2 linked regions of the Thermovibrio ammonificans HB-1 genome follow. The protein of the gene in region 1 interacts with the protein of each later gene in a pairwise test. Links are inferred from orthologs where the notes say so. Each region holds a gene or a part of one and is shown on either strand. Other genes may lie near its edges. The genes, in order: purT and THEAM_RS00050.

Region 1 (3,184 bases):
TTCTCAACTACGTTCTCTGCGAACAGTTCAACCGCTCGCCCCGGCTTGCGGCATCGGTAATCTTCGTATCAACGGTAACCTTTCCCTTCTTCCTGCTAATCCTTCAGGCGGCACTCGGGCGGCTATAATTTGGGAAAGCCCTTTAGGGGAGTAAAGGTGAAAAGGTTAGTCGCCCTTCTGTGTTTCTTAGCCTCAACTGCCGCAGCCTACGGAGCGCCGCTAACCGTGAAGGAGGTTTTAAAGGCCTGCGTAGAGGTAAAAGGGAACAGGCTCGTAATTCCGGTAAAGGTGGTAAGCTTCGGAAGGACAAGGGGAGAGGTTATCCAGGGCCTTCAAGCCCCTCAAGACTACCTAAAGAGAGACGGCTTCTCCTTTAAAAGGGTTTCGGTTACGGTGGCACCCGTTGACTCCTGGAGCAGGTACGAGGTGGCCGGCTTCTCCGGAAGGGAGCTCCTGTGGGTGTTCGTAAAGGACCCTACACTCGAAACGGAGGTGGCCAAGAGTCTGAGCCGAGCCCGGGAGGCCGCAAACTTTACCTTCAGCCTGGGAACCCCCTTCTGGCAGGTTCCCGAAAAGGAGCTCGAGGCCGCCCGCCAGAAGGTAAAGCGGAAAGCCCTAAAACTTGCGCTTAAAGAGGCAAACGCCGTTAGCAGAGTGTTAAACAGACACTGCACCCTAAGTAGCGTAGAGCTGGGAAAACCCAGGCTCACCAAAGGGACCGTTAGTAAAATAGAGCTTAACGCCCGCATAAAGCTAATCTGCCGATAACCGGAGGTTCAAGATGAGGATAGGAACACCCCTTGCCCACAACGCAACAAAGGTGATGCTCCTCGGGAGCGGAGAGCTCGGAAAGGAGTTCGCTATAGAGGCGATGCGTTTGGGCCTTGAGGTGATAGCAGTTGACTCCTACCAGTTCGCCCCGGCCCAACAGGTTGCCCACCGCTACTACGTTATAGACATGAGGGACGGCCGGCAGATAAGGAACATCGTTTACAGGGAGAAGCCCGACTTTATAGTGCCCGAGATAGAGGCGATAGACACCGACATGCTCGTAGAGCTCGAGAAGGAGGGGTTCACGGTTGTTCCCTGCGCCCGGGCTACAAAGTTAACGATGGACAGAATAGGCATAAGGAGGCTTGCGGCCGAAGAGCTGGGGCTCAAAACCTCGGCCTACCGGTTTGCCGAAACGTTCGAAGAGTTTAAAAGGGCCGTAGAGGAGCTCGGCTACCCGGTTGTGGTTAAGCCGGTTATGAGCTCTTCCGGCAAGGGGCAGAGCGTTGTCAGGGAACCATCACAGCTCGAGTGGGCATTCAGGTACGCAAAGGAGAACGCAAGGGGCAAGGGTAACGCCCTTATTATAGAGGAGTTCATAAACTTCGACTTTGAGATTACCCTTCTCACAGTAAGGACCAGGAACCAGGGAACGCTCTTCTGCGAGCCCATAGGCCACAGGCAGGTAGACGGCGACTACCATGAAAGCTGGCAGCCACAGCCGATGAGCGAGGCCGCTTTAAAGAAGGCCAAGGAGATGGCCAAGGCGGTTACAGATGCCTTGGGAGGCTACGGAATCTTCGGGTGCGAGTTTTTCGTAAAGGGAGACGAGGTGTGGTTCAGCGAGGTCTCGCCCAGGCCCCACGACACGGGAATGGTAACGATGGCGAGCCAGAACATGAGTGAGTTTGAGATTCACCTACGGGCCATTCTGGGCCTTCCGATTCACATTGAGCTCATATCCCCGGGAGCCTCTTACTGTTTCCACGGGACGAAGAACAGCGTTGCCCCGGCCTACGAAGGTGTTGCCCAAGCCCTCGAAGAGCCCAACGTGTGGGTGAGGATATTCGGCAAGCCCACAACAAGGCCAAGGAGGCGTATGGGAGTTGTGGTTGCCAGGGGCGAAACTGTAGAGGAGGCAAGGAGGAAGGCGAAAGAGGCCGCAGAAAGGATAAAGGTGGTTGAGAATGGGTAGAGAGGTTGCAACTTTTGCAGGCGGGTGCTTCTGGTGCATAGAGGAGGCCATGAGCAAGGTTGAAGGGGTTGAGAAGGCCGTTCCCGGCTACGCCGGAGGCCACACCGAAAACCCCACTTACGAGGAGGTGTGTTCGGGGGAGACGGGCCACGTTGAGGCGGTTCAGGTTGTTTACGACCCCGACAAGACCTCTTACAAAGAGCTCCTGATTGCCTTCCTCACCTCAATAGACCCGACAGATTCCAAAGGCCAGTTTGCAGACCGGGGAAGCCAGTACAGGCCGGTAATCTTTTACCACACAGAGGAGCAAAAAGAGCTTGCCGAAAAGGCCCTCAAGGTGCTCTCTGAAAGCGGCCTGTTTGATGAACCCGTAAGGGTTGCCGTTGAACCGTTTAAGAACTTCTACCCGGCAGAGGAGTACCACAGGGAGTACTACAAGAAGGAGCCGATGCACTACTTCTACTACAAGGAAGGGTCGGGCAGGAAGCGCTACTGTGAGATTGTGTGGGAGAGGAAGGGGGGGAGGAAGCTCCTTGAGGAGAAGCTGTGAAGTTCAGCTGCTATGCGGTTCAGTTTGAGTCTCTGCCGTGCAGGTTCGAGGCCAATTACAGCAAGCTCCTTACCTTTTTGAACTTCTGTGAGAAGGGCTCTCTTGTGGTTTTTCCGGAAGTTGCGGCAACCGCCTTCTGTTACGAGGAGATAGAGAGGGCGGTTAAGTTCTCCGAAAGGGTGTTTGAGGAGCTTCAAAACTTCTCCAAAGGCCTTGAATTAACGGTTGTTATCACCGGCTACGAGCAAATTAACGGGAAGCTCTTCAACAGCGTAAAGGTGCTGGACAGGGGAAGGGAGGTGCTCTCAAGGCCAAAGGTGAAGCTCTTCAAGCCCGGCAGGGAACACATCTTTTTCACCGAGGGTCGGCTATCGGAGGTACAGGTGGCCCAAACCTCGCTGGGAGTTCTCGCCCCGGTTATCTGTTTTGAGCTGAGGTTCTACGAGGTTTTAAGCAGGCTGAAAGAGCTCGGAGGGGAGGTTTTTACCGTCCCAGCCCAGTGGGGTCGGGCGCGCAGGGAGCACTGGTCGTACCTGCTGAGGGCAAGGGCAATAGAGCTTCAACGCTTCTTCGTAGGGGCAAACGGCACCGGAAAGGAGATGGGAGGCTGCTCGGCCGTGATAGACCCGTGGGGCAGAATCCTCGCCGAGTGTAAAGACGCCGAAGGG
Region 2 (3,085 bases), 1.2 Mb from region 1 along the record:
TGCTGCTCGACCCGGTTGCAGACAAACTGCTCACCTCCTCTACGCTGATTTCGCTGGCTTACGTGAAGCTCTGCGACCCCTACTCGGTTATAGCCATAGTAGGCCGCGAGGAGGCCGTTACCGGCATGAGGGCCATGGCCGCATCCCGTGGACTGGTTATACCGGCCTCTGCCGGTGGCAAGGTGAAAACCGTCCTTATAATGGCTTCCATACTCCTGCTCCTTGCAGGGTTCAGGGAAATCGGAGAGCTTCTGCTTATCGTCTCTGCGGCTGTGGCCATACTGACCGGAGTTCTCTACTTCGTAAACTTCTTCAAAGCTTTGGGGGATAGATGATTTTCGCCGTTATACTGCTTGCGTTTCTGCTCGGTTCCGTGCCCTTCGGTTACGTGATAGGAAAGCTTAAAGGGGTAGACGTAAGGAAACACGGCAGCGGCAACATAGGGGCCACAAACGTTTCAAGAGTTCTCGGGAAAAAGTGGGGTGCCGTTGTTCTACTACTCGATGCCCTAAAAGGTGCCCTGCCGGTGTTGCTCCTTAAGCTCTCGGGAGCTCCCCTTCACTACCAGGTCCTTGCAGGTCTGGCCGCTGTCCTCGGCCACTGCTTCTCCCCTTTCCTCGGCTTCAGGGGAGGAAAGGGCGTTGCAACGGGGTTGGGAGCCTTCCTCGTAATATCGCCTAAAGTCACCTTCTTTGCCTTTCTTATATTCATCGTGGTCTTCCTGCTGACAAGGTACGTCTCACTCTCCTCAATTACCGCTGCCCTTTCGTATCCGCTGCTTTTTAAGTTCTTTGAAAAACCCGACGAGGCCTCCTTCATAGCCGTTGCCGTTACGGCATTTGTGATTGTGGCAAAGCACTACCAGAACATACTGAGACTGCTCAGGGGAGAGGAAAAGAAATTCCGATAAGGGGGTGTTATGGACCTTAAAGCCTACCTAAAGGAACGAAAGGCCCTTATAGACTCGGTTCTCCTAACCTACCTGCCGCCGGAGCCCGAGTTTGGTAAGAAGCTCTACGAGGCGGTTAAGTACTCCCTCACCGTGGGAGGTAAGAGACTCAGGCCGATACTCTGCCTTGCCGGCTGCGAAATCGTAGGCGGTAACAGAAACGACGCCTTAACCCCGGCCTGTGCTATAGAGATGATTCACACCTACTCCCTTATCCACGACGACCTTCCCGCCATGGACAACGACACCCTCCGCCGCGGCCACCCAACAACCTGGGTGAAGTTCGGCGAGGCTACCGCCATTTTGGCCGGAGATGCCCTTCTCAACAGGGCCTTTGAGGTTCTTGCAGACTGGGAGTTCGACTGTAACAGGAAAGTTAAAGTTATCTCCGAAATTGCGAGAGCTTCCGGCATGCTGGGAATGGTTCTCGGTCAACAGTGCGACCTCGATGCCGAGGGCAGGGGCGACGTTCCCCTTGAAGAGCTCCTATTTATCCACAAACACAAAACCGGCAGGCTCATCACCGCCTCTGTAGTTTCGGGGGGCATAACCGGCGGAGGTTCACCCGAAGAAATTGACGCGCTTAGGCGTTACGGCGACAGCCTCGGCCTTGCTTTCCAGATAATCGACGACGTTTTAGACGTTGTAGGAGACCAGGAGAAGCTCGGCAAAAACGTAGGCTCCGACCTTGAGAAAGGAAAAACCACCTTCGTGACAATCTTCGGCGTTGAAAAGGCCAGGAAGATGGCCTACGAAGAAGTAGAAAGGGCCGTTGAGGCACTGTCCATCTTCCCTGCCGAAAAACGGGAACCCCTTGAAGCCATTGCCCGTTTCGTTGTTGAAAGGGAGTATTAGGGACTAAATTGTGAATCATGGGAACTCACAGACGTTCGCCTATAATCAGAATACTGCAACAACTACCCGAGTTTGGAGGCGCTTTTTGATACTCGACAAGGTCAACTCCCCGGACGACCTGAAAAAACTGACAACTCAGGAACTCAAGCAACTGGCATCTGAACTGAGAGACTACATAATCTCCGTTGTTGAGAAAACCGGAGGGCACCTGGCCTCCTCCTTGGGGGTAGTGGAGCTCACAATAGCCCTCCTTAAGGTCTTTTCCCCTCCCAAAGACGAGATAGTCTGGGACGTTGGCCACCAGTCCTACCCTTACAAGATACTCACCGACCGTAAAGAGAAGTTCAAAACCCTAAGGCAGTTCGGCGGAATCTCCGGCTTTCCGTCAATTAAGGAGAGCCCGTACGACGCTTTCGGCACTGGCCACAGCTCAACCTCCATCTCTGCCGCCCTCGGGATAAAGGTCGGCAAAAGGTTAAAAGGAGAGGAAGGGCACGTAATAGCGGTTATCGGCGACGGTGCACTAACCGCCGGTGAAGCCTACGAAGGGCTCAATAACGCCGGTCAGCTCAAGGAAGACCTGATAGTTATCCTCAACGACAACGAGATGTCCATATCCAAAAACATCGGTGCGATATCCAACTACCTTACGAAACTGACAACCGGAGAGAGCCTCAGGAGGGCCAAGGAGCGGCTGGAGGAGGTAACGAAGAAGATATTCGGCGACACCTTCTACAAGGGCCTCAAGAGAGTTGAAGACCTTATAGTCAAGGGGCTCTTTCCTCCGGGGATGCTCTTTGAAGAGCTTGGCTTCCGCTACGTGGGCCCAATAGACGGCCACGACATAGAGACCCTTGTTACAACCTTAAGAAACGTTTCCAAGATGAGAGGCCCCACCCTCGTTCACGTTCTCACGAAGAAGGGAAAAGGGCACAAACCGGCAGAGGAGAGGCCCGATAAGTTCCACGGGGTTTCACCTAAGAAACTACTTTCAGAGCCCCAACCTCCCACCTACACCGAAGTCTTCTCCAAGACCCTTGTAGAGATGGCCGAAAAAGACTCCTCGATAGTTGCCATTACCGCTGCAATGCCTTCGGGCACCGGGCTCGACAGGTTTGCTGCCAGATTTCCGGAGCGTTACTTCGACGTAGGTATTGCAGAGCAGCACGCCGTTACCTTCGCCGCCGGCCTTGCCAAGAAGGGGTTGAGGCCGGTTGTTGCCATCTACTCAACCTTTCTACAGAGAGCCTACGACCAAATAATCCACGACGTTGCCCTTCA

Evidence for each region.
Region 2: the proteins of purT (region 1) and THEAM_RS00050 interact in binary tests that used the Escherichia coli proteins (3 or more experiments, as listed by UniProt). The link is inferred for Thermovibrio ammonificans HB-1 from one-to-one orthologs.

What each region holds. Positions count from the first base shown.
Region 1 is NC_014926.1:1,193,040-1,196,223, forward strand. What follows is about bases 5-2,873. They hold purT (formate-dependent phosphoribosylglycinamide formyltransferase), read left to right. Parts: upstream 5-781; coding sequence 782-1,966; downstream 1,967-2,873. Other genes in these bases: THEAM_RS06090 (AEC family transporter), read left to right, coding at 5-128; THEAM_RS06095 (hypothetical protein), read left to right, coding at 157-768; msrA (peptide-methionine (S)-S-oxide reductase MsrA), read left to right, coding at 1,959-2,516; THEAM_RS06110 (nitrilase-related carbon-nitrogen hydrolase), read left to right, coding at 2,513-2,873. In the rest of the region: more of THEAM_RS06090, read left to right, coding at 1-4; more of THEAM_RS06110, read left to right, coding at 2,874-3,184. UniProt on the Escherichia coli protein: Involved in the de novo purine biosynthesis. Catalyzes the transfer of formate to 5-phospho-ribosyl-glycinamide (GAR), producing 5-phospho-ribosyl-N-formylglycinamide (FGAR). Formate is provided by PurU via hydrolysis of 10-formyl-tetrahydrofolate.
Region 2 is NC_014926.1:9,596-12,680, forward strand. Bases 92-2,861 are described here. They hold THEAM_RS00050 (polyprenyl synthetase family protein), read left to right. Parts: upstream 92-919; coding sequence 920-1,804; downstream 1,805-2,861. Other genes in these bases: pgsA (CDP-diacylglycerol--glycerol-3-phosphate 3-phosphatidyltransferase), read left to right, coding at 92-335; plsY (glycerol-3-phosphate 1-O-acyltransferase PlsY), read left to right, coding at 332-910; dxs (1-deoxy-D-xylulose-5-phosphate synthase), read left to right, coding at 1,890-2,861. Outside these bases: more of pgsA, read left to right, coding at 1-91; more of dxs, read left to right, coding at 2,862-3,085.